One region of the Desulfovulcanus ferrireducens genome, then DNA from elsewhere that is predicted to be linked to it. Evidence: riboswitches for the same ligand, from Rfam matches in the RefSeq annotation. Region 1 holds a riboswitch; each other region holds the start of a gene.
What was found. A riboswitch is a leader RNA that binds a small molecule or an ion and turns the genes downstream of it on or off. The one in region 1 is predicted to bind cobalamin.
Positions count from the first base shown of each region.

Region 2: linked by a shared signal. The riboswitch ahead of metE (5-methyltetrahydropteroyltriglutamate--homocysteine S-methyltransferase) and the one ahead of KFV02_RS06320 (hypothetical protein) in region 1 are both predicted to bind cobalamin.
Region 3: linked by a shared signal. The riboswitch ahead of KFV02_RS09055 (anaerobic ribonucleoside-triphosphate reductase activating protein) and the one ahead of KFV02_RS06320 (hypothetical protein) in region 1 are both predicted to bind cobalamin.

Region 1 covers NZ_JAGUQP010000014.1:20,072-26,579, reverse strand. The annotation lists gene KFV02_RS06330 (mechanosensitive ion channel family protein) at 1-350, shown strand, start outside; gene KFV02_RS06325 (EamA family transporter) at 439-1,293, shown strand; cobalamin riboswitch at 1,453-1,647, shown strand; gene KFV02_RS06320 (hypothetical protein) at 1,612-1,845, shown strand; gene KFV02_RS06315 (sirohydrochlorin cobaltochelatase) at 1,880-2,767, shown strand; gene cobI (precorrin-2 C(20)-methyltransferase) at 2,812-3,588, shown strand; gene cbiD (cobalt-precorrin-5B (C(1))-methyltransferase CbiD) at 3,752-4,807, shown strand; gene cbiE (precorrin-6y C5,15-methyltransferase (decarboxylating) subunit CbiE) at 4,826-5,476, shown strand; gene KFV02_RS06295 (cobalt-precorrin 5A hydrolase) at 5,457-6,236, shown strand; gene cobJ (precorrin-3B C(17)-methyltransferase) at 6,191-6,508, shown strand, end outside.
Region 2 covers NZ_JAGUQP010000046.1:12-6,244, forward strand. The annotation lists tRNA gene KFV02_RS11115 (tRNA-Ala) at 467-542, shown strand; tRNA gene KFV02_RS11120 (tRNA-Pro) at 621-697, shown strand; gene KFV02_RS11125 (GAK system CofD-like protein) at 1,256-2,476, opposite strand; gene infA (translation initiation factor IF-1) at 2,591-2,809, shown strand; gene KFV02_RS11135 (PHP domain-containing protein) at 3,041-3,901, shown strand; cobalamin riboswitch at 3,996-4,165, shown strand; gene metE (5-methyltetrahydropteroyltriglutamate--homocysteine S-methyltransferase) at 4,362-6,233, shown strand, end outside.
Region 3 covers NZ_JAGUQP010000025.1:824-7,331, forward strand. The annotation lists gene KFV02_RS09035 (hypothetical protein) at 1-143, opposite strand, end outside; gene KFV02_RS09040 (ComEA family DNA-binding protein) at 315-587, opposite strand; gene KFV02_RS09045 (ribonucleoside triphosphate reductase) at 807-2,855, opposite strand; partial or broken gene KFV02_RS09050 (four helix bundle protein) at 2,892-3,218, opposite strand; gene KFV02_RS09055 (anaerobic ribonucleoside-triphosphate reductase activating protein) at 3,281-4,015, opposite strand; cobalamin riboswitch at 4,010-4,333, opposite strand; gene purN (phosphoribosylglycinamide formyltransferase) at 4,450-5,130, opposite strand; gene cobA (uroporphyrinogen-III C-methyltransferase) at 5,220-6,508, opposite strand, start outside.

The DNA.
Region 1 (6,508 bases):
TGGAGCAAAAAAGGATAGAAATCGAGGAGCACAATAAAAATGTAGGAGCCAGTCCGGAATCAGTGCTCAATGGCCGGCGCCTGACAAACCTGGGTACCTTGCGGGCCTATATCCTGGCTTATCTTAAGTCCCATCCCAATATCAGACAAGACCTGACCCTGATCGTGCGTCATCTACAGCCTACGGCGGATAAAGGTCTGCCACTGGAGATTTACTGCTTTGTGAATGATACAAATTGGGCCAATTACGAGGCTATTCAGGCCGATATTTTTGACCATATCCTGGCTGCCTTGCCAGAATTTCATTTGAGGGCCTATCAGCGCAACGCCCTGGTAGATCGCAGGATATAAACCAGGCTTGTTCATAATGTGTCCTTCACGTGAATAACTTTATTAAATACCCTCACCTGGGCCCGAAACCTGCATACTAACCGAACTGATGTGGATTGTTCTCTCTTTGTTTACCGCCCTTTGCGAGGCCATTAAAGATGGCCTCTGCAAAAAGGGACTACAGGGTAATAATTTTCTGGTCATTGCCTGGGCATGGAAGGCCTTTTCCCTGCCGTTTCTCCTTCCTTTAAGTTTCATAACCCCTGTCCCTGAATATTTAAGTCTGCGTTTTTTGGGGATCCTGGCCCTTGGAGGCGGATTAAATATCCTGGCCACGATCCTGTATATCCGGGCCATCCAAGCCTCTGACCTATCCCTGACCCTGCCTCTCCTTAGTTTTACGCCGATTTTTTTGCTCTTTACTTCTCCGCTCATGGTCGGCGACAAGCCAGAACCTACTGGTTTTTTGGGCGTGTTTCTGATTTTTCTGGGTTCATATATTTTAGGCAGCTCAAAACCTGGCTTTTGGGGGCCCATCAAGGGACTGTTTTCAGAAAAAGGCCCCAGGCTTATGCTTTGTGTAGCCCTTATCTGGAGCATCGCCGCCAATGTGGATAAAATGGGCATAAGGGAGACATCCCCTTTTTTCTGGGCCTTTTGCGTTCAAGCATTTATTGCTTCCGGCCTGACCTTGCTTTTATTCAAACAGCAAAAAAGTATTTCCCTTGGCTCCAGAAAAAACATCTTTTTGCTGAGCCTAATCGGACTATTTACAGCAATGGGGCTCATTTCCCAAATGTCAGCAGTAAACATCGGCTTGGTACCTTATGTAATAGCCATCAAGCGATTAAGCATTGTTTTCGGGGTGATTATTGGTGCACTAGTCTTTAAGGAAAAGGATTTAAAGCTAAGGCTTTGCGGGGCCATGATCATGCTGGCAGGAGTTTTCCTGATGACGGCCTGATTCAATTTCGTTTAGCTTGGATGGACTGAACCGCCTCAACTTCCAGACTCCCACCACCCCACTCACCCACTCTCCCACTCAACCACTCAACCACTCGACTACTCGACCACTCAACTAATTCCCTTGCTTTCCTCTGCGTCCTGAGCTAAAAAAATGTCACTGTTCATTTTATCTTTTGGTGCTTGTAAAGCTTAATAGGGAATCCCGTGAAAATCGGGAGCGGTCCCGCCGCCGTGATTCCCACAAAAGTCAGTCTCCGTGTGCGCCACTGTCCTATTTTGAGTTCTCAAAATGGATGGGAAGGCCGAGGCTGATGGGATGAGCCGGAAGACCTGCCAAAAGATATCCTTTTCTCCTGAACAACGGGGGCTTTGTTCAGGAGGCCGGGTGTATGACTACCTGCTGGGAACGATCAAGCTCAAAGCTTCAGCTTCAAAACGAAGAAAAATTGATACCGGGCGCCCAAACTACATAAAATTTGAGTGCCCGGCTAAAAGAAGCTATAAGCTACCTAGCAGGCCTGTCGCATTTATCCCCATATACACCATTTAGTTATTAGCCCCAAAAAAATTTTGGGAGGTTTATTATGCGTAATTTTTTGGGATTGCGGGTTTTACCCGTTGTGGTGGGACTTTTTTTCTTACTTACCTTGGCAAGTGATGTCCTTGCTCATGGCCATAAGCAAGAGAAAAAAATAGGTATTTTATTGGTGGCTTTCGGCACGACTTATACGCAGGCTCAAAAAGCCTTCACCAATATAGAAAAAAAAGTGCGTCAGGCCTTTCCGGGCATACCTGTGTACTGGGCCTATACGTCAAAGATTATCCGCCATAAATTGGCTAAGAAAGGGCAAAAACTCCTTTCTCCGGCCCAGGCCCTGGCCAAAATGATGGATGAAGGCTTTACCCATGTGGCTGTGCAATCATTGCACACTATTCCAGGCGCGGAATATGATTATCTGGTCCAGGTGGCACAAAGCTTTTCAGGTCTGCCCAAGGGCATACAAAAAATCCTGGTAGGTCATCCGTTATTGGCAACACACGAAGATTTTCAAAAAACAGTTCAGGCCTTGCTCAAAAACATCCCGGCACAAAGAAAACAGGAAGAGGCAGTTCTTTACATGGGGCATGGGTCGTACCATTCGGCCAATGCCTGTTATCCGGCCCTGCAATATTACTTGTGGCAAAAGGACAAAAATATTTTCGTGGGCACTGTAGAAGGTGCGCCATCCCTTGAGGATACTGTCAAGGAACTAAAAAGCCGCGGAATAAAAAAGGCGTATCTCCTTCCGTTTATGTCTGTGGCTGGTGACCATGCCCGCAACGATATGGCCGGAGATGAACCAGACTCCTGGAAATCAGTGCTCACTGCACAAGGAATAGAATGTATACCGGTACTTAAAGGCACGGCTGAATATGATCAGATTGTAGATATCTGGGTCGAACACTTAAAAACTGTAGTGGACCAACTTTAAAGTACGAAAGGGGGTTACCCCGCATCTACAGGACGTATCAGTTTATGCATCGATATGTTACTTATCCTGAGAAAGGACATTTTTATGCCCTGGGTGTTGGCCCGGGTGCGCCAGACCTTTTGACTATCAGGGCTGTGAACATGATTAAAGGGGCAGATGTGATCATCTGCCCCTGTTCAGCCCGTTCTAAAACCAGCCTCGCTTTAGAGGCGATCAAGCCATGGCTTGATCGCCAGGAAATAGTCGAGCATGTCTATCCTATGGATAGGGATGAACAAAAGACATGGACGTCATGGGAGAAAATGGCCTCGTTGGTTGTTAAACGATGCAATCAAAACCAAATAGTGGTGCAGGTCACACTTGGTGATCCGCTGGTCTATAGCACCAGTTGCTATCTTCTGCACCTTTTATCCAAAAGAATGCATCGCTCGATGATCCATGTGGTGCCCGGCATCACTGCATTTCAGGCCGTGAGTGCAAAGCTTGGTTATCCTCTGACCATGCAGGAAGATAGACTTTTGCTCGTTCCTGGCACAGACATGCAGGAAGTGGAGAAATGCCTTACCAGATGTGAAACACTGGTGTTATATAAGGTGGGCAAGAAAATTTCCGAGCTTTACGCTCTTCTTAAAAAACATGGATTGGAACATAGGGCCAAAATGGTCTGTTATGTAGAACAGGAAGATAAAGAGTTTGTCTGTGAAGACCTGGCCCAGGCCTTGAAATCCATGCCCGGCTACCTGGCCACAGTGATTGTGAATATTGGAAGAAGAAAGTGGAATAACCATAAAAGAGCCTGTGACCACACCTTTTCAACTTAATCCCCATGGTTTATTCCAGTCCTGATTTCTTTCATGCTGGTCATGCTGGTACAAAGACTTTCAATCAGCGGTTAAAATAGGGTGTGTCCACTGGCTCAAAAGAGAAGAGGTGAAAAGACGAAGGAGCTAAAAGGTTAAGAGGAAAAGAGGTCTGGAAGAAGGTATGCCGGTAAAGAGCAAGTTAAAAACAGGCCTGAGCACTGGCACGTGTGCAGCTGCCGCGGCCAAGGCTGCAGTTTTACTACTTAGCGGCAGCGTGGACAAAGATGAAGTTCAGGCAGTTGAAATTACCCTGCCCACGGGCAAAAAAATCAAGGTCCCTATTAAAGGGTGGAGCAAGCAGGATAATTTGGCCTGCGCCTGGGTAGAAAAGGATGCCGGCGATGACCCGGACGTAACTCACGGTCTGGAGGTTCATGTACAGGCAAGATTTAACAGCGAAGGCAATAGAATTGAGTTCGTCCGCGGCAAAGGTTTAGGCGTAGTGACCAGACCAGGCCTGCCAGTACCAGTGGGTGAGCCAGCCATAAATCCCGTTCCAAGACAGATGATCATCCAGGCCATCAGGGAAGTAACTGCTTTAGGTGTGCAAATAAAAATCTCCATTCCCTGCGGCGAAGAAGTTGCTCACAAGACCTTTAATCCCCGTTTAGGCATTAAGGGTGGCATCTCGATTTTGGGCACCACTGGTGTGGTCAGACCCTATTCCGTAGCGGCCATTAAAGAAACCATAGGCTTAAATATAAATATGGTTTGGGAAATGGGCTACAGGGAACTGGTCCTGGTGCCGGGAAATATCGGGAACAGGGCTGCAACGAGCCTTGGGTTTAATGCGGATATAGTTGTTGAGGTAAGTAATGAATGGGCCTATGCTCTGGACAAGCTCAAAAACTATGACTTTAGAAAAGTAACTATCCTCGGCCATGCTGGAAAACTTTTAAAATTTATAAACGGCCACTTTCAGACTCATAGCCAAAATTCTCCTTCAGCAGTGCCCATATTTCTAGCCGCAGTAAAACAGGTACTGGGCATCAAACTTACAGATGTGACTACCGTGGAAGGAGGATTTTCCTGTCTGGCAGCCAAAGAGCGACAGGTTATTGGCAACCACCTGGCCAAGCAGGTATTCGAAAAGGTACAGCAAAGGCTAAGTACTGTTCCTCTCTTACAAGTTGTTTTAATCAACCTAAAAGGTGAAATTTTAGGCAAGAACCTTTGATATCGTCCAAGTCGCATCATGATCAACAAGCTCAATAAACCCAAAATCTCTATTATTGGCTGCGGACCGGGGGACAAAGATTTTCTAACTTTGGCCGCGCTAAAAGAAGTGGAGAAAGCAGATATTCTGGTTGGTGCTCCCAGGCTACTTGAGCTTTTTCCAGAGTTTAAAGGCCGGCTATTTTCTTTAGGTGCGGACATAGACCAAGCCCTTGAGTTCATAGAGACCAGTTTTAAAGACCAAAAGATAGCCGTGCTCGTCAGTGGCGACCCCGGCTGTTTTAGTTTTAGCCAGAAGGTTGTGCACAAATTTGGCCCGGAAAATTGCCATCTAGTCCCGGGAATTAGCTCGGTGCAACTTGCCCTCTCTCGGCTTAAGCTCGAGTGGACAAAAGCGAAGATCGTCAGTGTACACGGCCGCGAACCTGAATTTGAGGCCAGCGAACTTTTATCTTATCCAGTAGTTGTTATTTTATTGGGCAGAGATTTAACCTGGTTTAAAGCATTATGGCCAAAGCTTAATAAAAATTTTGAGGTATATTTGGTGCAAAATTTAAGTCTTGAAAACGAAAGGCTGGACAAGCTCAGCCAAGAGGCTGATTTGAATCAATCCATAAACGGCCAAGCCATGTTAATCCTGGAGGCTAAAAGTGAACCTGGCCTTGGTTAGTCTGTCTCTTCCCGGGGCCTACCTGGCAAAAAAACTGGCTGCGGAAATAGATGGAGAAATCTTTGTCCATCAAAAATGGACCCGGGAGACTCAGAGCCTTCGCTGTAGCTATTTTGAGCGCATTTTTGACCTTTCTGGCGATATTTTTCAAAATTTCAAAAAAATCGTCTATTTTGCCCCCTGTGGGGTAGTGGTGCGGGCCATTGCGCCTTTTCTGAAAAATAAACTGGACGACCCAGCCGTGGTAGTTGTGGATGCAGGTGCCAGATATGCCATAAGCCTGCTTAGCGGTCATGAAGGAGGCGCAAATGCCCTGGCCTGCCAGGTGGCCAACATATTAGGCGCTGAACCGATAATTACCACCACGACCGAGGCCGTTAAGGACGTCATAGCCGGTATCGGGTGCAGAAAAGGGGTACAGGCCGAGGAGATTATTACCTGCTTGCACATGGCCTTAAATAAAGTAGGCAAAAAACTGGATGCAGTGCGTATGCTATCGTCGGTTGACTTGAAAAAGAACGAGAGCGGCCTTATTTTGGCGGCCCAAAAATTAAATTTACCGCTCAGGTTTATTCCGGCCGAGGAAATAAAAAAAACCAACTTCAAATTTAACACGTCTGAGTTTGTCCAGCAAAAAATAGGACTACCTGGTGTTGCCGAGCCTGCTGCTCTTTTGGCCGGAACGCGAACCAGGTTGATACTGGAGAAGACCATATGCAACAGAGTGACCATTGCCCTGGCCCAGGAAAACTTGCTGTAGTCGGCATAGGTCCGGGGCATAGATTAGACCGCACTTTCCGCTGTGAACAGACGATATTAAATAGCGATGTTGTGGTCGGGTACCCTCGCTACCTGGAACACATCAAGGATCTGCTACAGGGAAAGGAAGTTTATTCCTCTGCCATGACCAAGGAAGTTGAGCGCTGCCATCTGGCTGTAGATAAAGCTCTCGCAGGCTACCGGGTGGCCTTGATCTCTTCTGGTGATGCCGGGGTCTATGGCATGGCTGGCCTGGCCCTGGAAATTCTGGGG
Region 2 (6,233 bases), on a different contig from region 1:
TGAAAACAAAATAAACTAACCAATAAATTTTAACCATTAACTATTGACAAAAAACACAGTTGCTGAGTTAATTTGCGAGCGCATTTTCTTCAATGCTAACAAAGACTTGGACACATCTAAGGCTTGCTTGCGGGCTGTGCATAATGGGGTTAGTTCATAGAATGTTACTTAATGCCTTTTCTGTTGTTATGATGGGTTTCGAAAGTTCGATGGAATAACCTCCCTATGCACAGCACTTCCGCAATTTTCGCCAAGATGTGTTACCCAACCCGTTTGTAATGCATTTCAGAAAATGCACTCTTCAATTGTGCAGTAATTTGAGGTTGTTAATCATGTCAGAAAGTTGAGATCTTATACTTGATTAACCGGTCAAAGGAGAGTAATGGATAAGAGGTTGGGAAGTTAAGAAACAGCGATTCTTTCCCCTATCTTCTTAATTTCTTATCCTCCTATCTTCTCAAAAAGAGGGGGCGTAGCTCAGCTGGGAGAGCGCAGGCTTCGCAAGTCTGAGGTCGGGGGTTCAAATCCCCTCGCCTCCACCAATTTATATGCACTGTAACCTGTCGATATTAAAAAAATGTTGACAAGTAAGATTTAAATCTTCTATAATTGTTTATTGTCGGGATGTGGCGCAGTCTGGGAGCGCACTTGAATGGGGTTCAAGGGGTCGGAGGTTCAAATCCTCTCATCCCGACCAGCAAGACAGTAAAGGGGCAAATTAACCACGCTACAGGCAGGTATAATTTGTCCCTTTTTATTTTTTTCAGAGATAGTTCAATCATGCATGAGTTTGTGGTCAAACCCTACTCAGAGGGCAATTTTTCATAGTTTTTTCAATCCTGATTTCTTTCATGCTGGTCCAAAGATTTGGACCTAGCTATAGCTTGCTTGCGGACAGAGCATAATGGGATATTTAGGGTAAACAAATATTTTTTTAATTATAGCTGAGTTGAGCCATTTTCACTCAATGGGTGAGATTGCCACGGACAGCTTCGCTGCCCTCGCAATGACAATCTCGCCCCTGTCATTGCGAGTGGAACAAAGTGTAGCGAACCAATCTCAAAGTTTGAACTGCAAAAAAAATCGCTCAATTTAAACTGTCGATAGTTATGGTCAGTATCGCAAAATATTTACCCCATTCACTCTGATGCTCTGCTTTTCCGCAAGCTTCGCCAAGATGGCTTGTTCAAGCCGTTTGTAATGCATTTCAGAAACCAAGGCTTTCAATCAGCGGTTAAAATTTGGTCACAGACTCTTATGTTATTGAAAAAATAATCTCGCATAAACGGTCTACATCTAGGTAGGGGGCAGAGTCTTTAGTGACCAATGGATAACGGATAACCTTAATCCCCCAGGTGGATAGCTCCTCTCCCCGGATTCCTCCGGCATACCTGTTGGTATCGACATCCATCACTACAAAGTTTAACAACTTGCTTATGTTCAGGGAAGATTTATCCTTTCTCAAGTATTTCAATAAAATTTTGATCTGTTTCGAGAGGTTTATCCCCTGCAACTCCGGGTCAATTCCTGTGTTGGGAATAAATATTTTCGGGCAGGGGTTTTGACCTATAGCTTCACCAACTCCCTTGGGCAAAAGATTGGCAATTAGGCTGGTATAAAAACTACCCATAGGGTAGCAGATCAAATCTGCGTTTAATATCAAGTCCCTGGTTTTAGTATCAACTTGCACCTCAATAGGCAGAAGTGATGTGTTGTCTTCTACCAAATAGATATCATTAATTCTGGATTGGATCGCCTGCACCTCTTTACCTGTCAAAAGATGCTGGCCAACTATCTTTTGTCCGTTTTCCAGTTCAGCCGCCAGATGCAGGCTTCTGTTGACCACTGGCCGGACTACTCCCCTGGAGTTTACCAGGCGGGAAAATTCTTCAACTGCCCTGTCAATCTTCCGGTTACTCTTTAAGTAGAGCCCAGCAAGAACAAGATTGCCCAGGCTTGCCCTGTTGAAGTCAAAGTCCGCAGATAAATTTTGTTCAACTATGCGCAGGTAATCACAAATATTTTCGCGTATGGAGTGGGGGACTTTAAGGAAAAGATGACTACTCCCGTTTACTATATCACCCCAAATCATGCTCAAGTTTTTTTGAGGGAGATTGTTGGGAAAGCGATAAGAAAGCAGAGCCCGCACTTCAGGGATTCCAGGAACGCTTTTATCAGCTAGCGCCAAAAGTCTGTTGCGTAAATCCCCAACTGCGGGCATGCGTAGAGCATGCCTTAACCTGGCAGAGCTGCCACCTGAATCAAAGGGAGTGATAATGTGGATGGAGTTATGAGTGTATTGGATGAGCTTCTGGCTTAACGCCTTGAGAGCACTACCTCCACTAAAAAAAAGAATCTTCGGGCCATGGGGCGCGTTTGTTTGCAATCGCTCAATTTTGACCAGATCTGGCCGGATAACCTCTACGGTTTCATCAAGTCCGCCCTTACTCCATTTTATGGAAAGATTATTTTTCATAATATACTAAAGTCTGATTTTGGTTTATCTTGACATGTTCATAGCTTCAATTTATTAATTATAATTCATTTTAAATTTGTTAAACTAACTAATCAACCTTTGAAAGGAGTTTTTATGGCCAAAGAAGAAGCCATTGAGGTGGAAGGTGTTGTTGAAGAAGCACTGCCCAATGCCATGTTTAGAGTTAAATTGGATAATGGGCATGTGGTACTTGGGCATATTTCTGGCAAAATGCGTAAATACTATATTCGTATTTTGCCGGGAGACAGGGTCAAGGTTGAGCTTTCCCCTTACGATCTAACTAGGGGCAGGATTACGTATCGTTTCAAGTAGCAACTCATAGTCTGGAGTTTAAAACAAGCTAAAGTTAAAATAAATAGTTTTTTAAGACAAACGTAAGAAAAAAGACTGGCATTAAGACTAAAAGTATTCGTCTGTTTATCTATTGTATCTATTGATAACACCATGTTTTAATTGCCTCTGTCTTTGGCGGAACAATTTTTAAATTGAAATTTACAATTTTGATAAATTTGTTAATGTTTGAGTCTGTGCATATTTAACCACATGCCTGAAATAGATTTACATACCCATTCGACTGCCTCTGATGGTACCTTGACCCCCACCGAACTGGTTCGACTGGCTAAAAAACAAGGTTTGAAGGCCATTGCCCTTACTGACCACGATACAATCAGAGGGCTTGCCTCTGCCTTGCAGGCAGGAAAAGAACTAGGTCTAGAAGTCATCCCCGGCTGTGAATTAAGCGTGGATTATCCGGACGGGATTATGCATATCCTCGGTCTGTGGCTTAGGCCTGAAGCGGAGCAGCTGGATGCAGCTTTGAGGTCTTTGCAGGCCAAGCGGAATAAGCGCAACGAGCTGATGATTGCCAAGCTCCAAGACTTAGGCCTGGACATCACTTATGCAGAAGTCAAAGAATTGGCCGGGGGAGGAAGTGTGGGGCGTCCCCATCTGGCCCAGGTTTTGATGAAGAAAGGAATTGTTCCCTCTATACAGGAGGCTTTTAATAAGTACCTTGGCCCCCGGGGCAGTGCCTATGTGCCCAAGCAAAAGCTTACTCCTGAAGAAGCTATCTCTTTGCTTAAAAAGGAACAGGCTACCGTAATTTTGGCCCATCCCTTTTCTCTGAATTTGCATTTGCCTGCCTTGGAAAAGGAGCTTGTCCAGCTGAAAAAACTTGGTCTTGACGGAGTAGAAGTCTTGTATTCTGAACATACGCCGGATCAAACTGCTGCCTATTTATACCTCTGTCAGGAATTAGACCTTTTGGTCAGTGGCGGCTCGGATTTCCATGGCACGATCAAACCTCATATTGCCTTGGGAACAGGGAAAGGAAATCTGGACATTCCTTATTCCTTGCTGGAAAAGATAAAGACCAGAAGGCAGGAACAAGGGCTTTGGGTTTAAGAACACCGAAGCGTGTCAGGTATTTTTTTGCACTCCTACATTATCTTCCTTGACAGGAAAAACTTGTTCTCCTTATATTCCCTCTACTTTTAAACAGACATAAAACGCGCTCAGGAAACGGAACACGGTGCAAATCCGTGGCAGACGCGCTGCTGTGACCGGAAAATATTCTGGCTGGCGTATTCACTGGGGAAACCTGGGAAGGATACGCTAACTTAAGCCATTTCCGGAAGCCAGAAGACGTCCTGGGATGCGTCTATTTTCACCTCGCGGTTTGGGTGAAGAATAGAATGGGAGAAGGCCATGCAAATTTGCATGTGGCACTTGTGGATTATTGTCTTTTCTCCTGATTCTAAACAATTCTGACGCAAACCCGCCCGTGAGGGCGGGTTTTTTTATGGCTTTTTGTCAGGCCTGGCGCGTGCTTTATGTCTGCATCTAATTTTCAAAGGAGGAGTTTATGCTCACACATTCATTGGGATTTCCCCGCATTGGCCTGCATCGGGAGTTAAAAAAGGCAGTAGAAAGTTTTTGGAAAGGTGAAATTGACAAGGAGACTCTGTTTCAGAAGGCAAAGGAATTACGTCTTAACCACTGGCGTCTGCAGCATGATGCCGGTATTGACCTTCTGCCTGTTGGGGACTTTTCCTTTTATGACCACATTCTGGATATGACTGCAGCTTTAGGAGCAGTCCCAAAACGTTATAATTGGGAGGGCAGCGAAGTTGATCTGGACACTTATTTTGCCATGGCCCGTGGCACGGCAGGTGAAGATGGTGGGATTATTGCCATGGAAATGACCAAATGGTTTGACACTAATTACCACTATATTGTGCCTGAGTTTACACCCGAACAAACCTTTTCTCTGTCCAGCTCAAAGCTGTTCAATGAAATACGAGAGGCCAAAGAAGCAGGATTCAACAATATCAAGGCTGTTATTCCCGGCCCTTTGACGTATGTCTATCTGGGCAAGTCAAAGGACGACAACTTTGACCGGTGGGATCATCTTGATGCTATTGTCAATGTGTACGAAGAGATTATTGCGGGGGTGAGGAGGGAATTAACGTGGATTCAAATTGATGAACCCATCCTGGTGTTAGACCTGCCAGATCATGTCCGCGCCCGTTTCCAAAACGTTTATGAGCGGCTGGCCAAGGCAAAAGGAGAGGCCAGAATTATGCTGGCCACATATTTTGGAGATATTCTGGAGCACAAGGATATTGTCATGTCCCTGCCCATAGACGGACTACACCTGGATCTTGTTCGCTCCCCTTATCAACTCGGTCCCATTTTAGCTGAACTTCCCTCTTCTATGACCCTTTCCTTAGGGATTGTGGATGGCCGAAATATATGGCGGGTAGATATGGACAAGGGACTGCAGATGATAACAAAAGCCTGCACAGCTCTGGGTGCCGATAGGGTACTCCTTGGACCGTCATGTTCGTTGTTGCATGTGCCCATTGATCTGGAGGAGGAAAAAAAACTAAATCCCGAAATCAGGTCCTGGATGGCCTTTGCCAAACAAAAATGTTTTGAGTTGCGCGTTTTAGCTGATGCAATAGATAAAAAAGTTGTCCGGAATATTCTTGCTGAAAACAGGAAAATAATGGCCAGCAGACAAAATAGTCCCTTGGTCAAAAATGAACAAGTGCAAAGAGAACTGCGGGCCACTGACGAATATATGTTTAAACGTAGCGCTCCTTATTCTGAGCGCAGACAAAAGCAACGGGCACATCTAAATCTGCCCCTTTTACCAACCACAACCATCGGTTCTTTTCCTCAGACCGCTGAAATACGAAGCACACGCCGCAAGTTTAAAACAGGGCAGATGAGTCAGGAAGATTATGTTCGGGCCATGCAGGGTTTTATTCAGGATACGGTGGCCAGGCAGGAACAAATTGGCCTGGACGTGCTTGTGCATGGAGAGCCTGAACGAAACGATATGGTTGAATATTTTGGCGAGCAACTGGCGGGCTATTGTTTTACGGAAAATGGCTGGGTGCAGAGTTATGGCACACGTTGTGTTAAGCCCCCTATCATTTATGGGGATGTGTACCGTCCCAAAACCATGACTGTAGACTGGATCACCTATGCCCAATCACTGACTGCAAAACCCGTTAAAGGCATGCTCACCGGGCCCATAACTATGCTCTGCTGGAGCTTTGTCCGTGACGACCAACCACGCAGCCTGACCTGTAAGCAGATTGCCATGGCTATTCGCAAAGAAGTGCAGGATCTGGAAAAGGCCGGGGTTAAAATTATCCAGATTGACGAGCCAGCCCTGCGCGAGGGCCTGCCTTTAAAGCGTAAACATTGGCATGAATATCTGGAC
Region 3 (6,508 bases), on a different contig from region 1:
CCATTAACTTTCTTCTTCAGCAGTCCTGTTTTTGTTAAACGCTCCAGTTCAACGCGCACACCATTGGAGGACTCGCTAAACTCTGCTGCCAGTTCCCGCAAATAACTGCTTACATGAGGATTTAAAAAAAAATTTAGAAACAAGTTTTAGGCGTGTTTTCGATGTAATAAGAACATCTAACATAAATTCTGAATATTTTTTTTACTCAAAAACTGTCAAGATATTTTTGAACGTCCAACATGGCTTTGGCTTCTAATTTGACTGTCCAAATTTTCCTCCTCTAAAAAAAAACGGCCCTTACGGGCCGCTTAAAGTCATTCAACTGTTATCAGACTCTTTAACCTCTCGCATTTAACCGGACCTATGCCTTTGACCTGCATGATATCTTCTTTTATTCTAAAAGGATATTTCTCCCTGTATTTTATTATCCTCTCAGCGATCACCGGCCCTATACCCGGAAGGCTAATCAACTCCTCTACAGTGGCAGTGTTGATATTCACCGGTTCTCCAGCAAGGGCAAAAGACGGAGCAATGCACAAAGTCCAAACTAGAGCTACAACAAACAAAGCTTTTAGAAAACGAAACATAGGGAACCTCCTTCTGGCCCATGCCCCCCATCGTGGCAGGAGTGCATGAAACATCAAGTTCAAAGTTTATTTATATCAATACGTTGCGTATATTTTATTTACGCTAACGGAGTTATGCTCTGATTTTTTTACATAAGGTGATTCCTTATGTAAAAAAGAGGTTCCCAAACATTAACAAAAACAAGCTTCTAGAACAAGCTGGCAACGATCGAATAATCTTTAAACTGCCAATTCAAATACCTGCCGGTCTCTGTATTCTGCCTGCTTACCCTTGTTCCAAAGGTTAACCGGCCTGTAATAACCCACCACGCGAGTATACACTTCGGTATCCAGACCACATTTCGGGCAGGTAAAATGTTCGCCTTGCAAATAACCGTGTTCCTTACAAACAGAAAATGTCGGGGTAATGGATAAATAAGGTAGTTTAGTCTTGGATAATGCCTTGAGGATAAAGCTCCTTAAGGCACCTGTATCTGTTACAGCCTCACCCAGGAAGGTATGAAAAACAGTGCCGCCAGTATACAAAGGCTGAAGTTTATTCTGGTGTTCCAGAGCAAAAAATACGTCCCTGGTGATGTCCACAGGCAAAGTTGTGGAGTTGGTGTAATAGGGCACACCATTTCCAGAAGTATAGATAGTATTGTAAAGGGCCTTATCAATCTTGGCCAAGCGATAACTTGTTCCTTCCGCAGGGGTTGCTTCAAGATTATATAGATTTCCGGTTTCTTCCTGGAATTTTACAGTCAAGTTACGCAAATGTTCAAGAACCCTCTCCATCAGCCTCATGCCGGCCTCGGTTTCAATACCCTTGCCCAACAGATTCATGCAGGCTTCGTGTCCGCCTACCAAGCCAATAGTACTAAAATGACCTTTAAGGCCATTTTTTAAGTACCTTCTAGAAAAGGGGAAAAGACCTTTTTCCATGTTATCGCAAATGAGCTTGCGTTTAAATTCCAGAGAGTCCTTTGCCAGCTCTGCATATTCAGCGATTAAATCTAAAAAGTCCTCTTCACCCTGAGCCAAAAAAGCCAGCTTAGGCAGGTTCAAGGTGACTACGCCAATAGACCCGGTCAAATCACCCGCCCCAAACAGACCTCCGGTTCTTTTCCTCAGCTCCCTTAAATCCATCTGCAAACGGCAGCACATGGAACGCACATCTTCGGGATTTAAGTCTGAATTGATAAAATTCTGGAAATAAGGCACACCATATTTTGCTGTAAGCTTGAGCAGCAGTTCGCCGACCTCACTTTCCCAAGGGAAATCAGGCGTCACATTATAGGTGGGAATGGGGAAAGAAAAGATGCGCCCATGGTAATCACCTTCCAGCATGACCTCTAAAAAGGCCCTGTTAATCATTTCCATTTCCGGGACAAAATCCCCATAGGTCTCATTTTGCAGCTTCCCACCAATAATCACTGCTTCTTTGGCAATATGTTTAGGTGGAACCAGATCAAATGTTAAATTGGTGAACGGGCTCTGTCCCCCCCATCTGGAAGTGGTGTTCAGGTTAAAGACAAATTTCTGCATGGCCTGCTTAACCTGGTGGTAATCAAGGCCATCATAACGGACAAAGGGGGCGAGATAAGTATCCACATTATTAAAGGCCTGTGCGCCGGCCCATTCATTTTGCAGAGTGCCCAAAAAGTTGACCATCTGCCCCAAAGCAGAATCAAAATGTTTGGCCGGACCGGAAGAACACCGTCCTTCCAGGTTGAACCCTTCCAGGAGAAGGTCACGCAAACTCCATCCGGCACAGTAACCAGCCAGGCCAAAAGACAGGTCATGGATATGAAAATAACCATGTTCATGGGCCAAACGAATCTCTTCCGGATATTTTTCCAAGGCGTACCTGGCCTGCACAGATCCGGACAAATGCAGCATCAGCCCCTGAAAAGAGTGGGCCATGTTGGCATTCTCATTAACCCGCCAATCAGACTTGTTCATGTAGCTGTCAATGGTATCTTTGATATCTAAAAAGGCCTCTTTCTGGCTACGAATCTCCCGTCTCTTTTCCCGGTATAAAATATATTTTTTAGCAGCCTGATACAGCCTGGACTCCATGAGGACCAATTCCACCATATCCTGGACCTGCTCTTGCTCAGGTATGTCCAAATCTGCAAGCTTGTTTTCCACTTTCATGGCCAGTCTTTTGGCCAAAAGAGGATCTTTAATCCCGCTGGCCTTTAAGGCCTTGAAAATAGCCTGGGCGATCCTATCTACAGACCAGGTTTCCAGCCGGCCGTCTCTCTTTTTGATTTGTTTAGGCATAAATATATCTCCTTTCAGATAATTTTGAATGTTGAATTATTTTTTATTCTGTTGTCCAGTCTTTATTATGCTTGTTAAAATTTTCATAATACTCTCAATTTCATCAAACAGGAGCTTTACTTTCGGCTTATCAGGATCAATATAGCCACTATCTTTTAATAAGTTTAGCCAATAATGCGTCTCTCTTGCTTCTTTAGCTGAAATAGACATCTTCGCTAAAAAATCTTTTTTACTAAATCCTACCTGAGCTTCATTAACATTTGCACCAATTGATGTTCCGCATTCTAACAATTGTTTAGACATCACATATTCTCTTTTATCATCTACCAGAAAATTATATAATTCAATAACCATTGAAGCAAATTTATATGTCTTTTAAACTATTATATTATCTTTCACTTCTTTAATTAAACATCCAACATTAATCATTCAACATTAACGAACGTCTGCTCTACCAATTCAAATCCTTTGGGCAGGTAGGTTTGAACTTCATGCATATCATCTTCTGTTAAACTCGGTACCCTGGTACATCGAAAGATAAATCTGTTCGGCCATTTTTTAGCCATATCAAAGATGGCTTCCAGACATTTTTGTGCTTTTTGTGAGCTAACCTTATTTCCAGTCAGCTGGGGATATTTTCCCCAGGGGCCTTTGACATCCACGGCTACCATCCGGACCAAATCCTTTTCCAGGACCAGCTTGACCACATCTGGCCGCAGACCATTGGTATCAAGCTTAACCGGAAGATTAAATACCCTTAAGGTGGTCAGGACTTGTTCAAGCCCCGCCAAGATAGTTGGCTCCCCCCCACTAACCACTAATCCATCCAACCAGGTTTTGTCATGATCTATTCTTTCCAGAACCATCCCCCGGTCCAATTGGGGTAAACTTTGCGGTTCCCAGGCAAGCCTGGCATTATGGCATGTGGGGCAACGCAGATTGCATCCACCAAAAAACAATACCGCGGTCACCTTGCCCGGCCAGTCACATAAACTTAACGGTTCATATCCGCGCAATGCCACCCAGGGCGATACGCAGGAGTTATTCTTATCTGACATTCCGAAAATAAATTTAGGGTACCTTGGTTTAAAATTCAGAATCTTAAGTATTTTGAGGATAAAATAAATATTTCCCCTGCATCCTCGTGCAGAGAAAATCATGACAAGCTCCAGGCAGGTCTTCTGGCTCTTCCCGGTTTTCTGCCGACCTTCCCATCCTTTTTTAAAAAAAGAAGTTCAGAAGTTGAGAAGATTAGGAGATAGGTTTTTATAAACGAAAGTCCCATCTCCTTTTCCGTGTTCTTCAATCTTCCTAACTTCCCAACATCCTATCTGCCTAACTTCTCCTAAGCAGGAATGCAGGACAGTGGTCATGACCTGGAGAAAACCTTCACGGGAATTACAGCGGCGGGACCGCCCCGGACTCTCACCGGAGTTCCCTATTAAGGCCGCGCGGCCACCTGGAGTAAATCATGGCGGCAGAAATTATAATCCCACCAGAGGCAGGATACAAGAAAAAATAAAAAAATAAATAATTCGACTAATTAGAGGGCGAGACTTTTTAAATTAAACCCAAAATCCCTGGTCTGGCGTGACTAAAAACCCGGCTCCAGTCCTGGATTGACAAAGGCTGGTGCTGTTTCATCCGCTTGCACAAAAACCGGAGGGCAATCCCTCACTTCCACTTTTCTGCCCACAATCTTAAGCCTTCCCTGGGCCAGCCACTCAATAGCCTGAGGGTAAATCCGATGCTCCCAATTCAAGATACGCTGCCCGAGGCTCTGGCCATCATCGCTGACATAGGCCGGCACAACAGCCTGGATAATAATCGGACCATTATCCATTTTCTCGTCCACAAAATGCACTGTACACCCGGAAAAACGCACCCCATAATCAGCTGCCTGGGCCTGGACACGCACGCCTGGAAAACTGGGTAAAATTGCAGGATGTATATTTAAAATTTTATTGGGAAAGGCCTGAATGAACGCAGGAGTCAATATCCGCATAAATCCGGCCAGAATTACCGCTTCTGCACCTGCTTCCTTGATAACCCGGACCATGGCCTGATCAAAGTCCTCGCGGGAAGAAAAATTTTGATGCTCGATAACTTCCGTGCGCAAATTATGCTTTTTGGCTCTTGTTAGTCCGTAGGCATCGGGTTTATTGCTGATAACCACCTTGATTTCGGCATGAAGCACTTTCTGTTCTATTTTATCAATTATGGATTGCAGATTCGACCCGCTTCCTGAGATTAAAACAGCTATGGGTAAGGCCATTGATCCTCCTTTTTTGTTTGAGTGGTTAAGTTAATTTATTCTCTTAATAATACAAAACAACTAAACCACTCAACTACTTACCTACTCAACTATTCAACTATAGCTTTCACCAAGCCATCTATAGTAAATTCTTCTGGCTGAATATGGGCATCAAAACCATACTTCTGTAATGTTCTAGCCGTAATAGGACCTATGCAGGCCAATTTTATACCGTTTCCGCCTTCTGCGGCAGATACATAAGGTTTAAGTTTCTCAGCATCGAGGAGACTAAAGAAATTCTCAACAGTAGAAGAACTGGTAAAGGTAATATATTGAATTTTTCCTTCATTAATCTGCTCTAAGAGGACATCAGCGTTAGCGTCGCTTTCCTGGCTTAATACTGTTTCGTAAACAGGTAAAATATCTACCTCTGCCCCGGCACGTCTCAGGTTTTCCGGTAGGACCTCCCGTGCCTTCTTGGCCCTGGGAATGAGCACTTTTTTGCCCTTGATCCCCATTTTTAAAAGCCCTTCCACCACGGATTCCGCCACGTATTTATCAGGAATAAAGTCAGCAAAAATCCCCCTTTCTCTCAAAGCAGAAGCCGTGGCCGGCCCAATTGCTGCCACCTGCGTCAGCCCGAGAGCGCGGGCATCATAGCCCATGCTTCTCAGCTGTTGCCAGAAGAATTTGACCCCATTGACAGAGGTAAAAACAATCCATTGGTAAAAATCCAGATTTGTGATGGCCTCTCTTAAATGAGAGTAATCATCCAGAGGCTTGATCTTGATGGTTGGGAACTCATAACAGCATGCGCCAAGTGCTTCCAGCTTGCTTACCAAGACGCTGGCTTGTTCCCTGGCCCGAGTCACAACCACGCCTTTACCCAAAAGTGGCAGCTTTTCGAACCAATCCAGCTTATCTTTTAATTTAACCACTTCCCCGACCACCAAAAGAGATGGAGGTCTAAACCCCTTCGCTCTGGCCTGGTCAGCTATTTCAGCAATAGTGGACACCAGTGTTCTTTGGCGACAGGTTGTTCCCCAATGGATGAGGCTTGCCGGCATATCCGGACGCATGCCAGCCTGGATAAGGTTGGTACTAATATATTCCAGATTTTTCACGCCCATAAAAAAGACCAGGGTACTTGTTCCAGAGGCCAGGGCCTGCCAATTATGAGCGCTCTCGGGCTTGTCCGGGTCTTCGTGACCAGTGATAAACGATACTGAAGAGGCATACCTTCTATGGGTCAAGGGAATACCAGCATAAGCCGGCGCGGCCACAGCCGAAGTCACCCCCGGAACCACTTCAAAATCAAGACCTGCTTCGATAAGCTCCTCTGCCTCTTCCCCGCCCCGACCAAAAACATAGGGATCGCCGCCTTTGAGCCTGGCCACAA